2 regions of the Kitasatospora sp. NPDC127067 genome follow, and region 1 is predicted to be linked to the other one. Evidence: riboswitches for the same ligand, from Rfam matches in the RefSeq annotation. Region 1 holds a riboswitch; the other holds the start of a gene.

Region 1 (11,547 bases):
CGTACGCCACGAACGGGATCGGGTTGGTGTCGGAGCGGAACGGCGTACCGGTCAGCGCCAGTCGGCGGGTGGCCGGCTCGAAGGCCTCGAAGCAGGCCTCGCCCCAGGACTTGGAGTCACCGGCGTGGTGGATCTCGTCCATGATCACGAGGGTCTTGCGGGCCTCGGTCCGGTTGCGGTGCAGCATCGGGTTGACCCCGACGCCCGCGTAGGTGACCACGATGCCGTGGTACTCCCGGGACAGCGGCCCGGAGGAGTACGCCGGGTCCAGCTTGATGCCTATCCGCGCGGCGGCCTCGGCCCACTGCTTCTTCAGGTGCTCGGTCGGCGCGACGACGGTCACCTGCTGCACCAGGTGGTTGTGCAGCAGGTACGAGGCCAGGGTGAGCGCGAAGGTGGTCTTGCCTGCGCCCGGGGTGGCGACCGCGAGGAAGTCGCGCGGCTGCGTCTCGATGTACTTGTCCAGCGCGCCCTGCTGCCAGGCCCGCAGCCTGCCCGCGGTGCCCCACGGGGCGCGGCCGGGGAAGGCCGGGGAGAGGTGGTGCGAACCGGCGGGCGCGCCATGGCCGGCGGATCGGGCGGGCGCCTGCGACTCCGGTGCGTCGGAGAACAGCGGCATCGAGGAGGCGGCGGCAGTACTCACGGTCTCCGAGGGGGGATCATCGCAGGTCAGAGGCGGTTTAGCGGCCTCGCCCCGCGGTCGGGCGGCGATCGGGCAACCCGCCCAGCGTACCGGGTCCGGCGCCGTTCGGGCCTCCGGGCGAGGCGCCGCGCCCGGCCCGCGCGGCCGGAAATCGATGTGACCCGGATCACATCCGATATCTCGTGAAACCCGGTAATCGCCACCCGTCCCGGGACTCTCACCAGGGTGAGGCCGCACCGACCCCACCTGCCGCACCGCGGCCTCGCACCGAACCGAAGGGACCCACCCGTGCGCACCGTCGAAGAGCCCGTCCAGGCCCGTCTGATCCTCTCCCCCCACCGCTCGGTCCGGCTGCGGGTGGTGCTCTCCTACCTGCCGGAGGACCCGCTGGCCGTCCGGATGGCCTTCCCCGCCGAGTTCTCGCTGGACGAGCCCGCCGAACGCCGGGGCTCCGAGGACATCGTCTGGATCTTCGCGCGCCAGCTGCTCTCGGCCGGCATCGAGCTGCCGGCCGGCGTCGGCGACGTCCACGTCCGGCCCGCGGTCGGCCGGCGCACCATGGTCGAGCTGCGGGCCCCCGAGGGCACCGCGCTGCTCCAGTTCGACACGACCGACCTGCGCCGCTTCCTGTGGCGCAGCCGGCTGCTCGTCCCCGAGGGCGAGGAGCACCTGCACCTGGACGCCGACCGCGCGCTCGCCCAGCTGCTCGGCTGACGGGCGGCGGCGTCCGGAAGCGCCCCCGCGCTTCCGGCCACCCGCGTCCGTCGGCGGCAACCCGGGTCCGGGGCCCGGGAAGCCCGTGCGGTCGCCCGCCCGCCCCGGGGCGGATCAGCTCGAGAGCTTGCGCATCAGCCGGACGCCCTGGGCCGCCGTCAGGTGCGGCAGGTACGCCTTGCCGATCGCCCGGGTGATGCCGGGCAGCGCGGCCGGGTCGGGGTACGCCATGTACATCGGCCGGTACTCCGGCTGGAACTTCGCCTTGAAGGCCAGCAGCGAGCGGAAGCCGTACACCGGCTCCAGCACCTTGCCCATCCAGTCCAGCATCCGCTGCAGCCCGGTGGGCTCCTCGTCCTGCCCGGTGCGGGCCAGCGGCGCGCCCGACAGCGACAGGAAGCGCGCGCCCTCCTCCTTGAAGCCGAGCGCGGCCGAGGCGATCAGGAACTCGCTGACGCCGCGGAAGCCGTCCGAGCGCCGGCGCATGAAGTCCAGCGTCCAGCCGACCGGCACGCCGTCCTCGTACACCGGCATCCAGCTGGTCAGCCCGTGCAGCACCCGCTGCTCGTCCACCGCGATCAGCACCCGCACGTCCGGGTCGTCCAGCTCCGCCAGCCCGCCGAGCGTGAAGCCCATCTCCGGCAGGCCCTTCTCGGAGACCCACTCCTCGGAGATCGCCCGGATCTGCTCCCGCAGGGCGAGCGGCGCCTCGTGGTACGCCCACCACTCCGCGGAGATGCCCTGCTTGCCGGCCTTGTTGAGGGCGGTGCGGATGTCCTGCCACTTGCGGCCGGTGAAGGCCAGCTCGGGCAGCGGCACCACGGTGTCCTCGGCGACCTGCAGCGAGCGCCAGCCGAGCTGCGCGGCGGCGTCCCTGGTCTCGCCGCAGACGCTGTAGAAGCACGGCGTCCAGCCGCGCGCGTCGCAGTACCGGGCGAAGCCGGCCACCGCCCCGGCGCGGTCCTCCGGCGCGCCGAACGGGTCGCCGGTGGTCAGCGCGACGGTGCCCACCACCCGGTAGGCGACGGCCGCCCGGCCCTGCTCGTCGAACCAGTAGTGGTTGCCGTCCCAGGTGGCGATGAACGAGAGCGTCCCGCCGCCGTGCTCGGTCAGCAGCGCCCGCGCCCGGCCGGCCGCCGCCGCGTCGGTGTGCAGCACCGGACGGCGGAAGACGGAGAGCAGCACGGCCAGCGCGACCGCCCAGAACGCCAGCCCGCAGTACGTCTCCAGGAAGCGCGCCACCGGCCCGACCGCGATCGGGTAGTCCGGCAGCAGGTCGTTGTACGCGGGCGGCAGGAACTGGGCCGGCAGCCCGGCCACCAGCCGGCGGGCGGTCGCCCCCGGCTCGAACTCCCCGGCCGCCAGCCGCCCGACCCCCACGTAGGTGGCCGCGGAGGCGAGCGCCGCGCCGCCGAGCACCAGGGCCAGCCGGCGCACCGAGCTGCCGGACAGCCGCAGCGGGAAGCGCTTGCGGGTGGCCACCAGCAGGGCGGTGGTCAGCAGCGGCAGCAGCAGCGCCTCGACGAAGTACTGCACCACGTCCCGGCTCACCGGCCCGGCGTCCAGGTACAGCCAGCACAGCAGCGCCGCCCAGAGCAGCTCGGTGGCCACGGTGACCAGCCAGGCCAGCCGCAGCCCCCGGCGCAGCCCCTCGGCGAGCACCAGCAGCAGCGCCGGGAAGAGCGCGGCCATCATCCGGCCCGGGGTGTCGAAGATCCGGACGACGGCGTGCGCGCGGGCGCAGTCGTGCGCCGACAGCGCGCAGAAGTCGGCGACCTCGTCCGGGCTGAGCCGGTGCGAGAAGTACAGCTCGGAGAAGGTGTTGAACGGTCCGCTGGCGTTGTCGTACAGCGAGGCGAGCAGCGGCCCGAAGGCGGCGGCGACCAGGCAGAGCGCGACCAGCACCCGGGTCTCGGAGTGCGAGGAGCGGTGCGTGCGCAGGTGCGGGCGGCCCCGGCTGACCAGCGCGCCCAGGCCGAGCCCGGCCAGCGCCGCGGCGCACCGCTGGACGCTCTGCAGGTGGCCCACGTACAGCGTCATCACCAGCGGGACGAGCAGCACCAGCAGGTGCAGCCGGCGGCGCCAGAGCACGGTGAGCCGGTACCCGAGCACCCCCGCCAGCGCGAACACGCCGACGCCGGGGCCGACCGAGATCTGGTCGGCCACCGAGGCGGTCCACTGCTCCCCCGCCGAGGAGCCGAAGGCGACCAGCCCGGTGCCCAGCAGGGTGCCGACGACCTGCCCGCCGACCAGCACCGCGAGGGTGCGCGGCCGCCCGAGCCGGTGCTCGGCGGCCGGACCGACCAGGAGCAGCAGCAGGCTGGTGAACACGTACGAGCCGCTGCCGGAGCACCAGAACATCGAGGTGACCGGCGTCCACCAGTGGCCCTCGGCCAGCGTGGGCAGGCCGATCCCGGCCCGGTCCAGCAGCCGCTCGGACGGGCCGTGGCCCAGGCTCCCGGTGGCCGCGCCGAGCAGCCAGAGCCCGGCCAGCAGGGTCAGCGTCAGCGGCGCCGAGCGCAGCCGGGAGCCGAGCGCCCTGGCCGCCCGCCGGACCCGCTGCGGGCGCGGCTCCGCGGTGCGGGTGACCGGGGCCCGGTCGGTGCCGCGCTCGGCCGTGCGCTCCGCGTCCGGCCCCGGCTTGCGCTGCTCGCCGACGGTGGCCAGCGCGGTCCCCGCCCCGGTCACCGCGTCAGCCCGGTCTGCTGGGCGAGCCACGGGAGCTGCTGGACGATGCCGGGGCGGAAGACGACCCAGCCGTGGCCGCCCGGCATCAGGTCGAACTTGGACTTCATTCCGGCCGCCTGCGCGGCCCGGTAGACCTTCTCCATCTGCGGTCTGAACTCCTCGTCGGTCTCGCCGACGACCAACGCGACGTTGGTGTCCGGGAATTTCCTGCGGGCCATCACCTGGAGCGGATCGACCGCGTCGAACTTCTTCTCGTCACCGCCGAAGGCGGCCTTGACGGTCTGTTCCCGGCTGCCCAGGGTCGGTTCCTCCTGCCCGGACATGTCGAGGACGGTGCCGTACACGTCGGACGCGTTGACGCCGAGCTGGAGCGCGCAGGTGCCGCCCATCGAGGCGCCCCCGATCGCCCACGCGGTGCGGCCGGTCGCGGCCTGGAGGTTCTGGTGGACCCAGTCCGGCACGTCCACGGCCAGGTACGTCTGGGTCTTGGCGATCTTGGAGTCGAGGCAGAGCGTGTTGGCCCAGGTGGAGCCGAGCTGATCGGGCATCACCACGATCGGCGCGAGGCCGCCGTGGTCCGCGGCGAAGGCGTCCAGCGCCTCGTTGATCTGCGCGGAGAGCACCCAGTCCCCCGGAACGCCGGGCTGGCCGGTGATCATCACGACCACCGGCAGCAGCGGCCGCGGGGTGGCCTGGTAGGCGGGCGGGAGGTAGACGTACGCGTCGCGGGCCTTGAAGCCCGACTTGGTGCCGGGGATCGGCACCACCGAGACGGTGCCCTTCTCGGGCAGGTCCGCCGGGGGCTTCCAGACCTCCTCCAGCGACTTGCCGGGCGGGGCGCTCATGGTCTGGCCCGCCTTGGTGGCGACCAGCCCGTCGGTCCTGGTCAGCCAGGGCGCCAGCATCACGCGCCCGCTCGGGAACTGGCCGAAGCCGATGTTGACCTCGGAGGAGGACATCAGCAGCACCAGGCCGCTCAGGCCCAGCGCGAGCCCCCGGCGCCGCCAGGTGAGCCGGCGCAGCCGGTAGCCGACCAGGCAGAGCCCGAGCAGGGCGACGGCTATCCACCAGGTGACGTACCGGGGAGTGCCCTCGGGGAAGGGGTGCCACCAGCCGTCGACCACCACGTCCAGCAGCCAGCTGAGCGCGGCCGCGGTGAACAGTGCGGCGGGTAGGCGGACCCGCCACCAGCTGCGGCCGCGGCCGATGGCTAGCGCGAACAGCGCAGCCCAGCCTGCCGCCAGCACGGCGTGCGGGATCAGGCCCTCGGTGAGCGGCCAGTCGATCGGGTTCCAGCGGGAGGCAAGGGTCAGCGTGGTCATGCGGCTTTGCCCGGCGGGGTGGTGTCGGCCAGGAAACCGTAGGCGACGACGTTGCCGTCGTAGCCGTGTTCCTCACTGTACGAACCGCCGCAGGTGATGACCCGCAGCTGTGCGTCAGCGGCCTGACGATAGACCCGGTCGTCCGGGAAGTCCTTTCGGTCGTGCACTTCGATGGCGTAGAGCTGGTAGACGGCGGTGGCGCCGTCCGCCCGGGCGATCTCGATCCGGTCCCCCCGACGGAGCGCGCCCAGATGATAGAAGACCGCGGGGCCGGCCTTGTTGTCGACGTGTCCTGCCAGGATCGCGGTGCCGCGCTGGCCGGGGCTGGCCCCGCCGCGGTACCAGCCCGCCAGGTTGCGGTCCGCCTCGGGCGGGGTCTGGAGACGGCCGGCGCCGTCCAGCCCGAGCGCGGTGACCGGGGCGTCCAGCCGCACCGCCGGGATGCGGATCCGGGTCGGCGCGGACGGGCCGAGCGGCGGCACGATCGAGACCGGCGCGATCCCGGCCTGGGCCTGACCGGCCCCCGGCGCGGGCGGCAGCGACGAGCCTCCGTCGTGCAGCAGCCAGGCACCGAGGACCAGCGCGGCGCCGGCCGCCAGGGTGCCCGGCCACGGGCCCCTGCTCTGCTGGACGCCCATGGGCGCTCCCCTCTGCCGACGGAACCCCGCTTCCTGGGAGTTTCCTGGGAACAATTCAACCGGAACGGACTGTAAGGCACGTCCATACGACGGTCGTACTGGCACCCGCCGATCGGCAGGGCGGACGGCCTCTTTTCTGCGCCGCGTGGGCGCCCGGTCGCGGAGCGCGACGACCGCCCCCCGCGCACGATCGCCGCGGGTGCACGCCCGACACGAGCTACCGACGGTTCAACGGACCCGATCGGTTGCGTCGTTCGAGCGATCACTCACGAGCTCGCGCTGCGCCTCTTCGACCGGCCCCGCCCTCGTGCCATGCTGACCCGGTTACGGGTTGTATCACCCACTTGTCCGACCGGACTCCGCACTCCCGCACGCCGCCCGCCCGCCCCACGAACGGAGTGACCATGGAAGCCCTCTCACGCCGCACCCTGCTGACGGCCGGCGCCGCCACCGCCGCCACCCTGGCGGCCGGGTGCGGCAGCAACCACGCCACCGGCGAGGAGCGGGCGACCGGCAGCACCGCGCCGGCCACCGGAGCGGCCGACGAGCAGGGCGCCACTCCGGCCCCGGCCCCGCTCCCCCGGCCGCAGCCGGTCCTGATCGGTGACGGCTCCACCTCGGACACCGGCGCCCAGCCGCACCAGCCCGTCCCCGACCGGCTGCAGCCCGGCCAGCGCCCGCCGCAGTTCGTGGTCTTCTCCTGGGACGGCGCCGGCGAGCTCGACAACGGCCTGTTCGCCCGCTTCCGCCGGCTGGCCCGGGATCACGACGCGAAGATGACCTTCTTCCTCAGCGGCCTCTACCTGCTGCCCGAGTCCAAGAAGGACCTCTACCGCCCGCCGCAGCACAAGGTCGGCGCCTCCGACATCGGCTACCTGAGCGACCAGCACATCCGCGACACCCTGGAGAACGTGCACGCGGCCTGGCTGGAGGGCCACGAGATCGGGACCCACTTCAACGGCCACTTCTGCGGCTCCACGGGCGTCGGCGCGTGGTCCCCGGAGGAGTGGGACAGCGAGATCCAGCAGGCGATGGACTTCGTGACGAACTGGCGCACCAACACCGGCTTCACCGACCTGCCCGCGCTGCCCTTCGACTACCGCAAGGAACTGATCGGCAGCCGCACCCCCTGCCTGGAGGGCCAGCGCAACCTGCTGCCCACCGCGGTCAGGCGCGGCTGGCGCTACGACAGCAGCGGCAACGGCACCCAGGTGTGGCCGCAGAAGATCCAGGGCGGCGCGCTGTGGGACCTCCCGCTGCAGTCCATCCCGTTCCCCGGGCACACCTTCCAGGTGCTCTCGATGGACTACAACATCATGTACAACCAGTGCGGCCCCAACACCAAGGCCGACCCGGCGCTCCACCCCGGCTTCCAGACCCAGGCCCGCGACGCCTACCTGATGGGGTTCGACCGCACCTACAACGGCAACCGGGCGCCGTACGTCATCGGCAACCACTTCGAGGAGTGGAACGGCGGCATCTACATGAACGCCGTCGAGGACGTCCTCAGGACCATCGCGGACAAGCCGGAGGTCCGGCTGGTCTCCTTCCGGCAGCTGGTCGACTGGCTGGACGCCCAGGACCCGGCGGTGCTGCGCAAGCTCCAGACCCTCGCCCCGGGGCAGTCCCCGGCCGGCGGCTGGGAGGCCTTCCTCGGCGCCCCGGCGGGGGCCGGGGCCCCCGCCACGGCCCCCGCCGGCGCCACCGCCGGCTGACCGTCAGGCCTTCGTCCGCACCCGGCCGGAGAGCACCGCGCCGAGCAGCGCCACCCCGGCCATCGACAGCAGGATCACCGCGAAGGCGCCGGGCGAGCCGGCCTCCCCACCGCCCCCGTGGGCGGCGGCGAGCGAGCCGCCGCCCAGCGCCGCGAACATCACCCCGGCCAGACCGGTCAGCAGCACATTGCCCAGCGCGTCGCTCATCTGGAGCGCGGCCGAGTTGGCCCCGGCGTCCTCCGGCGTGGAGAGCTTCATCATCAGCACGCTGACGCTCGCGATGGCCATCCCCATCCCGACGCCGCCGACGCCCCAGGCCACCGACGCGGCCCAGGCCGGCACCGCCGGGAACAGCACCAGCGCGGCGCCCGAGATCGCCACCGCGGTCAGCACGAAGCCGCCCCGGATCATCACCGTGCGGTAGCGCTCCGCCCCGGGCCGGCCCTGGAGCCAGGAGCCGAGCGCCCAGGTGAGACCGCCGCTGGTCAGGGTCAGGCCGGCCAGCGTCGGCGAGAGCCCACGCTGGGTGGTCATCATCAGCGGGATGAAGGCCTCGGCCGCGAAGAACGCCCCCGCGGCCAGCCCGCGCAGCAGGATCACGGCCGGCAGTCCCCGGCCGGCCCGCAGGGTCCGCGCCGGCAGCAGGCCGAGGACCGCCGGCACCAGCAGCGCCGCCCCGGCGATCCCGGGGACCAGCCCGATCAGGTCGCGCCGCTGGCCCGCGTACTGCAGCAGGCCGGCGCCGACCGCCGCCATCGCGGCCAGCAGGGTGCGACGGCGGTCGAAGGCCGCGCCCCTGGCCACCGGGTGCTCCCGCTCGGTGCGGGCCAGTGCCGGGCCCATCACGGCCAGCGGCAGCAGGATCAGCACCGGCACGGCCAGGAACACCCAGCGCCACCCCAGGTGCTGGGTGACGGCCCCGGAGACCAGCGGACCGATGATCGAGGGCAGCACCCAGGCCGAGGAGAAGGCCGCGAACACCGCGGGCCGCAGCCGCTCCGGGTAGGCCCGGCCGACCACCACGTACAGGGCGACGATCACCAGCCCGCCGCCGAGGCCCTGGATGGCCCGCCCGGCCACGAACACCCACATCCCGGGTGCCGTCCCGGCCACCACCAGCCCCACGCCGAACACCGCGATGCCGCTGAACAGCGGCCGCAGCGGGCCGCTCCGGTCGCACCACTGGCCGGAGACGACCAGGGCGAACAGGGTGGTGGTGAAGTAGCCGGAGAAGGCGAACGCGTACAGCCCGAGCCCGTTCAGCTCGCGGGCCGCGGTCGGCATCGCGGTGTTGACGGCCGTCGCCTCGAAGGCGATCACCAGGACCACCGAGACGATCCCCAGCGTCAGCGCACGGTAGCGGCCGCCGAGGACCCCACCGCCGGGGTCGTCGTCGAGGGGTATCGGTACGGGGTCGACCGAGGTGGGGGAGGCAGTGGTCATACGTAACATCGTAAGAGCCGTCTGCCCCGATGACCCCTGACCCCGGTCGGTGATCTCCTCGGCCGCAGGGCCTAGGACGGGCCCCGGGACCCAGGACGGGCCCCGGCCGGGACCGCGGCGGAGGTCAGTGCAGCACCTTGAGGCCCACCACGCCGGAGACGATCAGCAGCAGGCAGGCGATCCGGGCCATGGTCACCGGATCCCCCAGGACGGCCATGCCGTAGACCGCGGTGCCGACCGCTCCGATGCCCACCCAGACGGCGTAGCCGGTGCCGATCGGAATGGTGCGCATCGCGTACGCCAGGCCGCCCATGCTGAACAGCAGTGCGATGCCGAAGACGAGGCTGGGAACGAGGCGGGTGAAGCCCTTGGACGATTCCAGGGCGACCGCCCAAATGGTCTCCAGGACACCCGAGACGATCAGAACGAGCCAGGCCATGACGGTGCTACCTCCGCAGTCCACAGCGGCCGGATTGCCGCTGAACTGCGCCGTCTTGTCGTCACCGGGTACGACGCGCTCGTCCGGGGTGGCGGAAATACCGCCACCTGTCCCCGACGGTAGCACACCTTGCCATACAGAATTTACAAAAGGGCATTGACCCCTCTCCCCCGGATCGGCCACTATGAATTCACTGGCCGTGTGCCCGAGTGGCCTAGGGAACCGTCTGCAAAGCGGTGCACGCGGGTTCGATTCCCGCCATGGCCTCACCGGAAAAGGAAATTGCCGGTCGACTCCGAAAGTCGACCGGCAATTTCCTTTCCCTGCTTTCCGCCTTTTCCGGGAGCTCCCGGTCCGTCCCGGGAGCTCCCGGTCAGGCGGTGACGGCGTCCTCGGCCCGGATCGGCAGCCGGCCGACCGGCAGGCCGGTGGCGGCACGCACGGCCGCGGCGACGGCCGCCGGGGCGACCACCGCGGGCACGGCTCCGACCGCCTTCGCGCCGAACGGGGCCACCACGTCGCGCTCCTCCAGCAGCGCGGCGATCCGCACCTCCGGAGTGTCCAGCGCGGTGGGCAGCCGGTAGCCGGTGAGCGAGGGGTTCAACAGCACCCCGCCCTCCGTCCGCAGGTCCTCCAGCAGCGCCAGGCCCACTCCCTGGGCCACCCCCGCCTCGATCCGGTCCTCGATCTGGCGCGGGTTCAGCGCCCGGCCGACGTCCTGGGCGACCGTCATCTCGACCACCCGCACGGCGCCCAGCTCGATGTCCACGTCCACCACCGCACGCATCGCGCAGAACGAGATGGAGACGAAGGCGTCGCCCTGCCCGGCCTCGTCCAGCGGCTCGGTGGGGTGCGGGCGGCACTGCGCGGTGGCCCAGAGCTCCTTGCCCTCCAGCGCCTCGGCGACGGGCATGCCGAGCACCCCGTCGTACGAGGTGATCTTGCCGTCGGCGATCTGGAGCAGCTCCGCCGACATCCCGAAGTTCGCCGCGATCGGCTGCAGCAGCTGGTGGCGGACCATCAGCGCGGCCCGCTCGACGGCGCCGCCGGAGACCCAGGTGTGCCTGCCGCGGGCGGACGGCCCGGCGATCGACTGGTCGCTGTCGGCCGGGGCGATGTAGACCTCGCTGACGCCCAGCACGGTCTGCACGATCTGCCGGGCCAGCGTGGCGAAGCCCTGCCCGGCGTCGACCGCCGCGCAGATCACCGTGGCGTGGTCCCCGCTGACCCGCACGGTCGCCGTGGAGACCTCGTCCTCGCCCTCGGCGCCCAGCATGTGCACCATGCCGACGGCGTAGCCGATCCCGCGCCGCACCGCCGCCGGGTCGCCCGCGCCGCCGGGCCCGCCGGGCAGCAGCCACTCGGCGTCCGGGTCGTCCACCGGCAGGGCCGGCAGCGGCTCGGCGGCGACCGCGTCCAGCAGGGCGCGCACCGGCGCCGGGCAGGTGACGGCCTGACCGGTGGGCAGCGGGTCGCCGGTGGACATCGCGTTGCGGCGGCGGATCTCCACCGGGTCCACGCCGATCCGGGCGGCCAGCTGGTCCAGCTGCGACTCGTACGCGAAGCAGGCCTGCAGGGCGCCCTCGCCGCGCATCCGGCCGGCCGGCGGGTTGTTGGTGCGCACCGCCCAGGCGTCCACGAAGACGTTCGGGCAGACGTACGGACCGGCCGAGAAGGCCGTCGCGGCGGCCAGCGCCTCGGCGGAGACGTCCGCGTAGGCGCCGCCGTCCAGCAGGATCTGCGCCTCGACCTTCACCAGCGTGCCCTCGGCGTCGGCGTGGTGGCGGTAGCGCAGGAGCGCGGGGTGGCGCGAGGTGTGGGTGTGGAAGGACTCCTCGCGGGTGAGCGTCATCTTCACCGGCCGGCCGGTGCGCAGCGCCAGCAGGGCCAGGGTGACCTGGAACGAGAGGTCCTCGCGGTCGGTGGTGGCGCCGGGCACGCCGGT
Region 2 (11,547 bases), on a different contig from region 1:
CCTGGACCCCGGGCCCGGACGGCGCCCCGCGCGGCCGGGTGGTGCGCGGCTCGCGCGCCTACGTCCTGGACGGCTCGCTGCGCCCCGCCCCCGACGGCGTCACCGGCGAGCTGTACGTGGCCGGGGCGTGCCTGGCCCGCGGCTACCTCGGCCGCCCCGACCTCACCGCCGAACGCTTCCTCGCCGACCCGTTCGGCCCGCCCGGCGGCCGGATGTACCGCACCGGCGACCTCGCCCGGCGCCGCCCCGACGGCACCCTGGAGTTCCTCGGCCGGGCCGACGACCAGGTGAAGATCCGCGGCTTCCGGATCGAACCCGGCGAGATCGCCGCCGTCCTCGCCGAACTGCCCGGTGTCGCCCAGGCCGTGGTGATCGCCCGCCCCGGACCGCAGGGCAAGCGGCTGCTCGGCTACGCCGTCCCGGAGAGCGGCAGCAGGCCCGACCCGGACGGGCTGCGCGCCGCGCTCGCCGCCCGGCTGCCCGCGCACATGGTCCCGGCGGCCGTCCTGCTGCTGGACGAACTGCCGCGCACCGCCCACGACAAGCTCGACCACCGCGCCCTGCCCGAGCCGGCCGTCACCACCGAGGGCACGGCGGCGGCCACACCCCAGGAGGAACTGGTCTGCGGCCTGTTCGCCGAGGTCCTCGGTCTGCCGCGGGCGCCCGGCCGGGACGCCTCCTTCTTCGACCTCGGCGGCCACTCGCTGCTCGCCGGCCGCCTGGCCGCCCGGCTGCGCGACACCTTCGCGGCCCCGGTCGGGTTCGCCGACGTGTTCCGGCAGTCGACCCCGGCCGGCCTCGCGGCCCTGCTCGGCGGGGCGGCCGGCCCGGCCGCGGAGCCCGAGCAGCGGCGTTCCGTCCCGGTGCCCGTGCCGCGCACCGAGCGGATGCCGCTCTCGCCCGCCCAGCGCGGCCTCTGGTTCCTGCACTGCCTCGAAGGCCCCAGCCCGACCTACAACATCCCGCTGGCGCTCACCCTCACCGGCCCGCTCGACCGGCACGCCCTCACCCTCGCCCTCGGCGACCTCGTCGCCCGGCACGAAGTCCTGCGCACCGTCTACGGGGAGGAGGCGGACGGCAGCCCGTACCAGCGCATCCTGCCCGCTGCGGGCATCGAACTCCACGACGGCACCGGCGACTTGGCCGAGGCCGTCCGGTACGCCTTCGACCTGACCGCCGAACCCCCGCTGCGCGCCACACTGTTCACCGGGCCCGCCGCGGCCGGCGGATCCACCCCGCCCACCGGCGGAGAGGAGCGGCACACCCTGCTCCTGCTGCTCCACCACATCGCGGGCGACGGCGCCTCCACCACCCCGCTGCTGCGCGACCTCGCCGCCGCCTACACCGCCAGGATCGCCGGACTGGACCCCGAACTGCCGCGGCTCACCGTCCAGTACGCCGACCACGCGGCCTGGCAGCGGGAGCGGATCGGCACCACCGAGGCGCCCAGCGCGCTCGCCGTCCGGCAGGCGGAGCACTGGCGTGCCGCGCTCGCCGGACTGCCCGACCAGCTGGAGCTTCCCCTCGACCGCCCCCGCCCGGCCGTGGCGGGCCACCGGGGCGCCACCGTTCCCTTCGCGCTCGGCGCCGAGGCGCACAGCGCCCTGGCCGCGCTCGTCCGGGCCGCCGGCAGCACCGTCTTCATGGCCGTCCAGGCCGGTCTCGCCGCCCTGCTCACCCGGCACGGCGCCGGCACGGACGTCCCGGTCGGCACCCCGGTGGCCGGCCGCGAGGACGAGCAGACCGCCGCACTGGTCGGCTACTTCGTCAACTCGCTGGTGCTGCGCACCGACACGTCCGGCGACCCCACCTTCCGGGAGCTGCTCGCCCGGGTCCGCGCCACCGTGCTCGCCGCGCACGAGCACGCCGAACTGCCCTTCGACCGGCTGGTCGAGGAGCTCAACCCGGCCCGCTCGCTCGCCTGGCACCCGCTGTTCCAGGTGATGCTCGCCTGGCAGAGCCGCCCGGACGAGCGGATCGCCCTGGGCGGCGACCTCACCGCCGACATCGCCGCGATCCCCAGCGGTACGGCCAAGTTCGACCTCACCCTCAATGCCGGCGAACTGCCCGGCGGCGGCGTCGGCGGCTTCCTGGAGTACCGCACCGACCTCTTCGACGCCGCCACCGCGGCCGCGCTCGCGGAGCGCCTGACCAGGCTGCTCACCGCTGCCGCGAGCGCCCCCGACACCCCGATCGGCCTGCTGCCGCTGATCGGCGAGGAGGAGCGGCGGCGCGCCCTGGTCGAGTGGAACGGCCCGTCGGTGGAGACGGCTTCGGACGCCACCCTGCCCGAGCTGTTCGAGGCGGCCGCCGCCGCCAACCCACGCGCCGTCGCGGTCGGTTACCAGGGCGAGCAGCTCGACTACACCGAACTCGGGGCCCGCGCCGACCGGCTGGCCCGGCTGCTGGCCGCCGAGGGCATCGGCCCCGGCACCATCGTCGCGCTCGCCCTGCCGCGCTCGCTCGAACTGGTCGTCGCCCTGCTGGCGGTGGCCAAGTCCGGCGCCGCGTACCTGCCGCTCGACCCCGACTACCCGGCCGACCGGCTCGCCTACATGCTGGCCGACGCAACCCCCGCCGCCCTGCTCACCGACCGGGCCACCGCGCCCCGGCTGCCCGCCCACGAGGTGCGCCAACTCCTGGTCGACGGCCCGGAGTCCGAGCGCCACCCGGCCGTCCCGCTGGCCCAGCACGAGCGCACCCGCCCGCTGCGGGCCGAGGACACCGCCTACGTCATCTACACCTCCGGCTCCACCGGCCGGCCCAAGGGCGTGCCCGTCACCCACCGCAACGTGGTCCGGCTGTTCGGCGCCACCGACCACTGGTTCGGCTTCGGAGCCGAGGACGTGTGGACGCTGTTCCACTCCTACGCCTTCGACTTCTCGGTCTGGGAGCTGTGGGGCGCCCTGCTGCACGGCGGCCGGCTGGTCGTCGTCCCGCACCTGATCAGCCGCGACCCGGCGGCCTTCCTGGAGCTGCTCGCCCGCGAGCGGGTCACCGTGCTCAACCAGACGCCGTCCGCCTTCTACCAGCTCAGTGCCGCCGACCGGGACCGCCCCGGCAGCGAACTCGCCCTGCGCTACGTGGTGTTCGGCGGCGAGGCGCTCGAACTCGCCCGGCTGGACGACTGGTACGACCGGCACGCCGAGGACGCCCCCGTGCTGGTCAACATGTACGGCATCACCGAGACCACCGTGCACGTCTCGTACATCGCCCTCGACCGGGCGAGCGCCGCCGCCGGGAGCAGCAGCACCATCGGCGTCAACATCCCCGACCTCCGGGTCTACGTCCTCGACCAGCACCTCCAGCCCGTCCCGCCCGGCGTCACCGGTGAGATGTACGTGGCCGGGGCGGGCCTGGCCCGCGGCTACCTCGGCCGCCCCGAGCTGACCGCGACCCGCTTCGTCGCCGACCCGTACGCCGAGCTGTTCGGCGAGCGCGGCATCAGGATGTACCGGTCCGGGGACCTCGCCCGGCGCCGCGCCGACGGCGTGCTGGAGTACTTCGGCCGCGCCGACCAGCAGGTCAAGCTGCGCGGCTTCCGGATCGAACTCGGCGAGATCGAGGCCGTGCTGGCCGCGCACCCGGCCGTCGCCGACGCCGCCGTGGTGGTCCGGGAGGACGTGCCGGGGGACAAGCGGCTGGTCGGCTACGCGGTGGCCGACGGCGCCACCCCGGACGAGCTGCGCGCCCACGCCGCCGCCGAACTGCCCGTCCACATGGTGCCCTCCGCCGTCGTCCTGCTCGACCGCCTCCCGCTGACCGCCAACGGCAAGCTCGACCGCCGCGCCCTGCCCGCCCCCGAGGCCCCCGCCGCGGGCGCCGGCCGCCCGCCGCGCACCCCGCGCGAGCAGCAGCTGTGCGAACTGTTCGCCGAGGTGCTGGGCGTTGCCTCGGTCGGCGTCGAGGACGACTTCTTCGCGCTCGGCGGGCACTCGCTGCTGGTCGTGCGTCTCGCCGGGCGGATCCGCGAGGTGCTCGGACTGGACGTCGGCATCGGTGCCCTGTTCCAGGCGTCCACCGTGGCCGCCCTGGACGCCGCCCTCGCGGCGGGCGCACCGGACACCGACGCCCTGGACGTGCTGCTCCCGCTGCGGCCCGTCGCCCCCGGGCGGCAGCGCCCGCTGTTCGCCGTGCACCCGGCCGGCGGCCTCAGCTGGTGCTACACCGGACTGATCCGCAACCTGCCCGGCGAGGTGCCGATCTACGGCCTCCAGGCCCAGGGCGTCGGCGCCGCCACCGCTGCCGAGCCGCTGCCCGGCACCCTGGAGGAGCTGGCCGCGCACTACGCCGACCGGCTGCGCGAGGTCCAGCCCGAGGGCCCGTACCGGCTGCTCGGCTGGTCCACCGGCGGGATCATCGCGCACGCGGTGGCCATCCGGCTCCAGGAACTCGGCCAGGACGTGGAACTGCTCGCGATCCTGGACGCCTACCCCGCCGAGGGCTTTCGCGAGCTGCCCGTCCCGGACCAGGCCGAGGCGCTGGAGGCGCTGCTCACCATGGGCGGCTTCGGGCCCGCCGACCTCGACGGCCGTCCGCTCGAACTCGGCCCCGTCACCGAGCTGTTGCGCCGCGAGGGCAGCCCGCTCGCCGGGCTCGACGAGGCCACCGTGGCCGCGCTGAACGAGACCTACCTCAACACCAACCACCTGGTGCGCGGCTACGACCACCGCCGCTTCGACGGCGACGTGCTGTTCTTCCGCGCCACCGTCGACACCATCGACGACACCCTGGTGCCCGAGCTCTGGGAGCCGTACGTGTCCGGCCGGATCGCCAACACGAACGTGGCCTGCTCCCACAAGGACATGACCCTGCCCGCCCCGATCGCGCACATCGCGAGCGTGATCGCCGACCACCTCGCCGACCTCCCGAAGAAGACCGACGATGGAGAAGACCACCGATGAGTGACGCCCCCGCCAATCCCTTCGACGCCGACGGCGAGTTCCTCGCGCTCGTCAACCCCGAGGGACAGCACTCCCTGTGGCCCGCCTTCGCCGCCGTCCCGGCCGGCTGGAGCATCGCCCACGGCCCGTGCGAGCGCCCGGCCGCCCTGGAGTGGATCGCCGCGAACTGGACCACCCTGTGACCCCTCCCGCCCCGTCCGGCGTCGAGGCCCCGGCGCGCCCCCTGCTCGCGGGGCGCGCCGCGGTGGTCGTCGTCTACACGGCCGCGATGTGCATGAACGGCCTGGACTCGACCATCGTCAACCCGGCGCTGTTCAGCATCGCCGAGGACTTCGGCAGGCCCGTCTCGGCGGCCAACGCCGTGGAGACCGCCTTCCTGGTCGGCCTCGCCCTCGGCCTGCCGGTGGCCGGCTGGCTCGGCGACCGGTACGGCGTCAAGCGGGTCTTCCTCGGCGCGCTCGCCGCCTTCACGCTCGCCTCCGCGCTCTGCGCGGCGGCACCCGGCCTGGGCACGCTGTCGGCGGCCCGGGCCGTCCAGGGCGTGGCCGGCGGGCTGCTCACCCCGGTCGGGATGACGCTGCTGTTCCGGGCCTTCGCCCCGCACGAGCGGGCGGGCCTGGGCCGCATCCTGATCGTCCCGACCGCGCTGATGCCCGCCCTCGGGCCGCCGCTCGGCGGCTTCCTCACCGAACACCTCTCCTGGCACTGGCTGTTCCTGGTCAACGTGCCGATCGGGGTCGCCGCCGTGCTCATCGGGCTGGTCGGCCTGCGCGGCGAACAGGAGCCCCCGGCCGGCCGCTTCGACACCACCGGCTTCCTGCTCGCCACGCCCGGCCTCGGCCTGCTGACCTACGCCCTCGGCTTCGGCCCGGCGCACGGCTGGACCTCCCCGGGCGTGGCCCTCGGCGGACTGCTCGGCCTGGCCCTGCTGGGGGCGGCCGTACGGCACCAACTCCGGGCCCCCGAACCTCTGGTGGACCTGCGGCTGCTCGCCGACCGCACCTTCGGCGCGGCGAGCTGGCTCGCCCTGCTGACCTCGGCCGGGCTGATGGGCGCGCTGTTCGTGCTGCCGCTGCTCTACCAGGCGGCGCGCGGCGCCACCGCCCTGGACGCCGGGCTGAGCGTCTTCCCGGAGGCGATCGGCCTGATGGCCGCCTCCCAGGTGGTCGACCGCCTGCTGCCCCGGCTCGGTCCGCGCCGGCTCGCCCTGCCAGGCCTGCTGCTGGCGGCGGTCGTCCTCGCCTCCCTCGGTTTCGCCGAGAACCCGTGGGCCGTACGGGTGTTGATGTTCTGCGTCGGCCTGATCCTGGGCACCGCCGTCCTCACCGTCCAGATCGCCGGCTTCGCCGACGTCCCGCCGCCCGCCATGGGCCGCGCGATGGGCCTGTTCACCATCCTGCGCACCCTCGGCGGGGCGCTGGGCATCGCGGCCACCGCCGCGCTGATCGGTGCGCTCGGCGACGGCACGGGTGTCGGGCCGTACCGCCTCGCCCTCCTGCTGACAGCCGCCCTGGTCGCCGCCGGCACCCTGCTGGCCGCCCGCCTCCCCGCCGAGGCCCTGGGCCCGCCGCCGGAGGAATGACGCCGGTGCGGTTCGTGGTCCTCCGGTGCTCCGACTGCCCTACGGTGGTCGGAGCACCGGAGGAGAGCCCATGAACCCTCAGCACTACCGTCTGCTCGAAGAGGCCCGTCGTAGCCTGCCGGACGGCTACAAGGTCGAGCTGTCCGGTGACATCATCGTCATGCAGACGTCACCGTCATCGATTCACCAGCTCAACCTGGCGATCGTCCAGCGCCAGTTCGAGGCACACTGTCCTCCCGGCTACTTCCCGACGGGGAACAGCGACCTCTCCTCGCCGGAGGTCGGTTCCGTCCGCAACCCGGACCTCACCTACCTGCCCGAGGACATCATCGAGCTGGGCCGCGAGATCCCCGCCGACCTGGCGCTGATCGCGGTCGAGATCGCCTCGCCGTCCAACCCCGACAACGACTGGAGCGGGAAGGTCCGCGACTACCCGCGGATGGGCTTCCCGCTCTACCTGATCGTGGACCCCCGGCAGAAGACGGTGACCCTGTTCTCCGAACCCAACCGCGACCGCTACCACACCCGGACGGAGCGGGAGTTCGGCGAGAAGCTCCGCATCCCCGCGCCCTTCGACTTCGAGCTGGACCTGACCCGGCTGGTCCCCTACCGGGACTGATCGGCCGCGGGGCCCGGGGAGTTCACTCGCTCGGCCAGAGGATCAGGTCGTCCAGCGGGCACCGGCGCGGCCGGTCGCCGAGTTCGGCGACGGCCGCCCGGATGCGGTCCAGGTGGGCGGGGGTGAGCTGGAGCGGAGGCTCGTCGGGCTGGTGGGTGGTGCGGATCGGGTAGTCGACGCCCGGGTCGCGGGTCATCTCGATGTGGCAGCCGAGCACGTACGTCACCGGGTGGCGCCCGGCGAACGCCACCAGCCGCTCGACGGTCCGTCGGAAGGCCGGCCAGTCGTCGATGTACAGCCGCCCCGGATAGACGGTGTCTCCGGTGAGCAGGAAGCCCGTCCACGGGTCGTAGTACGTGACGGCCGCCTCGTGGTGCCCCGGCGTGGCCAGGCACTTCAGCACCCGCCCGCCGCCCAGGTCGACCAGGGCCACGGCCTCCTCGTCCCGGTCGAAGCCGAAGTACGGCCAGGCGGTGGGCAGATCGGCACCGACCAGAGTGGTCGCGGGCCGGTCGGCGAACTGGCCGTCGCCCGCGATGTGGTCGCCGTGCGGGTGGGTGTGCAGCACCAGCAGCTCGTAGCCGTCCCGGGGATTGCGGGCGAGCCACGCCTCCACCAGCGCGTCGACCGTCGCGCGCAGGGGGAAGTACGCGGCCTCGGCCGTCGCCCCGGTGTCGATCAGCACCGTCCGCTCCGCCCCGAAGAGCAGGAACAGGAACGGGGCCTCGTAGTTGATCGCCTTGTTCTGCCGCAGGATGACGGTGTGCTCGTTGTACTCGTGGACCTGGATGTCCGGGTCCGTGTTGTGCTTGGCGGACGGGGAACCGTGGATCCACCGCACGTCCAGCGGACGGGCGACCGGTGCACCGGCAGCGGCCATGACGCCTCCACAGTGCGTCGTCTTGGCAGGCCGGGTACGGCGCACGTCTCGTCCGGGGCCGGCGCCGCTGCACCGCCCCCGGGACGCTAGCACGGGCGATGAATTTCAGCGGTCCAGAGGAGTGACATCTCGGGCGAGCTGCACGAAGTCGGCCCAGGCCTCGGCGGTGAAGGCGAGCCGGGGCCCGGTCCTGTCCTTGGAGTCGCGGACATGAACGGTGCCCGGGGCGAGGGCGATCTCGACGCAGGCGCCGCCCTCGGTGTTGCTGTGGCTGGACTTGAACCAGGTCAACGCATCGTTCATAGCTCCTCCAGCGACTCACTGATCAGCTTGGCCGAGGCCTCGGGGCTGAGCGCCTGCCGGAGGATCATTTCATGGCGATGACTGAGGATGCTCACCCTGGCCGGGTCTGCGTGGAGCATGCCCATCGCCTGGCCCTCCTCATACGCGAGTCGCTGATGTTCGACGGTTTCGAGAAGGATGAACTGCCCGTTCAGACCAGGGTGGATCCCCCGGGACGGAACCACTTGAACCGTGATGTGGCGTGCCTCGCCGACCGTCAGAACGTGGCGCAACTGCCGGTGGTGGGCTTCGATGGTCGTGAGCGGCCGTCGTAGGACTCCTTCCTCGATGAGGAAGTTGAAGGCTTTGGTCTGCACCTTCAGCATTTCCTGGCGTTCCAACCTCGCTGCGACCCGCGTCTCGACCGTCTCGTCATCGAGTGGCGGCCAGTGGGATTCGAGGAGCGTTCTCACGGTCTCTTCGGTCTGCAGCAGACCTGGAAAGAAGTGGTTCTCGTACCAGTTGAGTGCCACCGCCTCGGCTTCGTACTTCATGTAGTCCTCGGCGGAGGACGGATATTTCTCGGGCTTCAGGAATTGCGCCCCGGCTGCCAGGATTCCCTTCGCGTCGCACATGTCGTCCGCCACCTGCAACAGATGTACGGACGGCTTCCGCCGCCCCGCCTCCATCGACCGCAGGCTTTCGATGCCGTACCCGGCCTCGGTGGCCAGGTCCTCGCGGCTGACACCCGCGCGTGTCCGCCACAGCTTGATCTGATTGCCGCAGTACTTCCACTACATCGGCGGCGGTGTGGCGGACGAGGGCGCGTTCACGGGATACCTCCAGGCCGATCGGTGCGAAGTTCGACGCTAGACGCCCGATGGCCTGGAGGTATGCGAATCAGCCCGAAACCATCCCCTCGGGTGACCCGAGCAGGTGCGCGAGCCCGTCGGCCAGGCCCCCGCGCCAGCACGCGTAGTCGTGGCCGCCGTTGAACTCGCGGTAGGCGAGGTCGTAGCCGCGGGCCGTGAGGACGTCGCGCAGGTGGCGGTTCTGGGCGAGGAGCATCCACTCCTGGAGCCCGACCTCGATCCAGAAGCGGGCGGGGCGCCGCTCCTCGGCGGCGAAGCGCCGGGTCAGCCATTCGCTGCCCGCGTCGAACTCGGTCTCGTCGGGCCACCAGAAGGAGCCGGACTGGGAGAGCGCGTTGCCGAAGCGGTCCGGGCGGCGGTAGGCGGCGTAGGCGGCGGTGAGGCCGCCCGCGCTCTGGCCGGCGATCACGGTGGCGGCCGGGTCGCCGCTCGCGCCGAACTCCTGTGCGGCCCAGGGCAGCAGGCGGTCGGCGAGGAGGTCGACGAAGCCCGGGTTGCAGCTCAGGTCGTCCGGCCGCTGCGGCCCCATGGTGTGCATCAGCAGGGTGACGGTGGGCGGGATGGCGCCGTCGGCCGTCAGGTTGTCGAGGGTGTCGCCGACGGAGAGCACCTCGCCCCACATCTCGCCGTCCAGCAGCACCGCGACCGGGTACGGCCCGTCCTCGGCCCGGTGCCCGGCCGGGAGGTGGACGTCCACCCGCCGCCCGGCCACCGCGTGCGCGAGCGTGCGTCCGCGTGGCACGTCGTCGCGCCGTGTCACGTACGGCTGCGCGGGGGCGGCGGGCAGGCTGAGCACCGAGGCGGGGTGGCGGCCGTCGCGGGCGGGCAGCCGGGGCTCGGTGTCGTACGGGTCGGGGCGGGCCTGGTCGAGGACGCGCAGCCAGTCGGGCCGGGTGGTGCCGGGAGCTTCGCCGTGGAACGGGTACAGCTGGTACGAGGCGCGGTGGTCCTCGCGCAGCCGGTAGGTGATCGCCCATACCCCATTTGACTGACGCTTCATCAGATGCGGTGTCAGGTCCCCGGCGTGGCGGTCCTTGTCGGTGACGGTGTGCAGTAGCGCGAGCACGCCGTCGCAGTCGCCGTCGTGATGGGTGAAGGTGACCAGGCGGTAGGCGGGGTCGTCGGGGCAGAGGGCGACGAGCGGGGTTTCCACAGCAGTGACTCCAAGAGGCTTAGGCGGGGCTGCCCTTGCGGCCGAGCAGCACCCAGAGCAGGAAGGGGCCGCCGAGGACGGTGGTGACGATGCCGACGGGGATCTCCACCCCGGCGAACAGCACTCGGCCCAGTGTGTCGGCGAGCACGACGAGCAGGGCGCCGGTCAGGGCGGAGCCGAGCACGGGGACCCGCGCGGGCACGGCCAGCCGTCCGGCGATCACCGGCGCGGCCAGGGCCACGAAGCCGACCGGCCCGCAGACGCCGACCGCGAGCCCGGCCAGGGCGACGGCCAGCAGCAGGCAGGCGAGTCGGACCCGGCCCGGGTCGACGCCGAGTGCGGAGGCGATGTTGTCGTCGAAGCGCAGCACCGCCAGTCGCCGGGCCACCGCGAGCGCGACCGGCACCAGTGCCGCGAGTCCGATCAGGACGGGCGTGGCGACGGCGAGGTCGCGTCCGTTGAGGCTGCCGTTGGTCCAGATGTACAGCGATCCGGCCGAGTTGAGCGAGCGCCGGGCCATCGCGACCTGGATGACGGCGGAGGCGAGCGCCGACATGGCGAGCCCGACCACCAGGATCCGGTAGCCGCGCGCGCCGAGTCCGCCGGAGGCCAGGGTGACGACCAGGACGGCGACCAGTGCGCCGAGCGGTCCGGCCCACCAGGCGCCGAAGGTGCCCGCGGTGCTGGCGGAGATGAGTACGGCGGCGGTCGCGCCGTCGTTGACGCCGAGGAGTTCGGGGGTGGCCAGGCGGTTGCGGGCGAGGGTCTGGGTGAGGCAGCCGGCCAGGCCGAGGGCGGCGCCGGCGGCGAGTCCGGCGACGATCCGGCCGAGCCGGAACTTCTGCACCAGCAGGACGTCCAGCCGGTCGCCGTAGCCGAACACGGCCTGGAAGGTGCGGGCGAGGTCGAGTTCGCTCTGTCCGGCGTGCGCCGAGACCACGACGGCGGCCAGCAGGGCGCCGGCCAGGCCGAGCGAGGCCAGCAGTGCCCGGCGCGGCAGCAGCAGCGACCATGTGCCGTGGCGCAGGGTCAAGTCCGCCTTGGGTGGCGCCGGTTCGCCGCTTCGTGCGGCCGGTGTGGACTCGGCGGGGTCGGCCATGGCCAGGGCGGCGGAGTGCCGGGAGCGGACGATCGCGATCAGGGCCGGGGCGCCGATCAGCGCGACGATCACCGAGACCGGCGCCTCGAAGGGCCGGGCCACCACCCGGGCGAGCACGTCCGCGCCGGTCAGCACGGTGGCGCCGAAGAGCGCGGC

Evidence for each region. Region 1 has a riboswitch for guanidine ahead of ACFWJ4_RS19755 (DMT family transporter). Riboswitches for the same ligand answer to the same signal wherever they lie in the genome.
Region 2: it holds a riboswitch for guanidine, as region 1 does, so the genes downstream of both, ACFWJ4_RS00305 (MBL fold metallo-hydrolase) here and ACFWJ4_RS19755 (DMT family transporter) in region 1, are expected to answer to the same signal.

The regions. Positions count from the first base shown of each region.
Region 1 covers NZ_JBHXEM010000046.1:14,998-26,544, reverse strand. Annotated here, with positions in the region: gene ACFWJ4_RS19790 (DEAD/DEAH box helicase) at 1-619, opposite strand, end outside; gene ACFWJ4_RS19785 (SsgA family sporulation/cell division regulator) at 932-1,357, shown strand; gene ACFWJ4_RS19780 (rhomboid family intramembrane serine protease) at 1,472-4,075, opposite strand; gene ACFWJ4_RS19775 (alpha/beta hydrolase) at 4,042-5,367, opposite strand; gene ACFWJ4_RS19770 (class F sortase) at 5,364-6,005, opposite strand; gene ACFWJ4_RS19765 (hypothetical protein) at 6,410-7,720, shown strand; gene ACFWJ4_RS19760 (MFS transporter) at 7,724-9,163, opposite strand; gene ACFWJ4_RS19755 (DMT family transporter) at 9,288-9,602, opposite strand; guanidine-III (ykkC-III) riboswitch at 9,647-9,712, opposite strand; tRNA gene ACFWJ4_RS19750 (tRNA-Cys) at 9,798-9,869, shown strand; gene ACFWJ4_RS19745 (xanthine dehydrogenase family protein molybdopterin-binding subunit) at 9,976-11,547, opposite strand, start outside.
Region 2 covers NZ_JBHXEM010000001.1:59,989-71,535, forward strand. Annotated here, with positions in the region: gene ACFWJ4_RS00285 (amino acid adenylation domain-containing protein) at 1-4,904, shown strand, start outside; gene ACFWJ4_RS00290 (MbtH family protein) at 4,901-5,086, shown strand; gene ACFWJ4_RS00295 (DHA2 family efflux MFS transporter permease subunit) at 5,083-6,486, shown strand; gene ACFWJ4_RS00300 (Uma2 family endonuclease) at 6,557-7,105, shown strand; gene ACFWJ4_RS00305 (MBL fold metallo-hydrolase) at 7,128-7,985, opposite strand; guanidine-III (ykkC-III) riboswitch at 7,997-8,065, opposite strand; gene ACFWJ4_RS00310 (DUF397 domain-containing protein) at 8,091-8,288, opposite strand; gene ACFWJ4_RS00315 (helix-turn-helix transcriptional regulator) at 8,285-9,040, opposite strand; partial or broken gene fes (enterochelin esterase) at 9,168-10,301, opposite strand; gene fhuB (Fe(3+)-hydroxamate ABC transporter permease FhuB) at 10,312-11,547, opposite strand, start outside.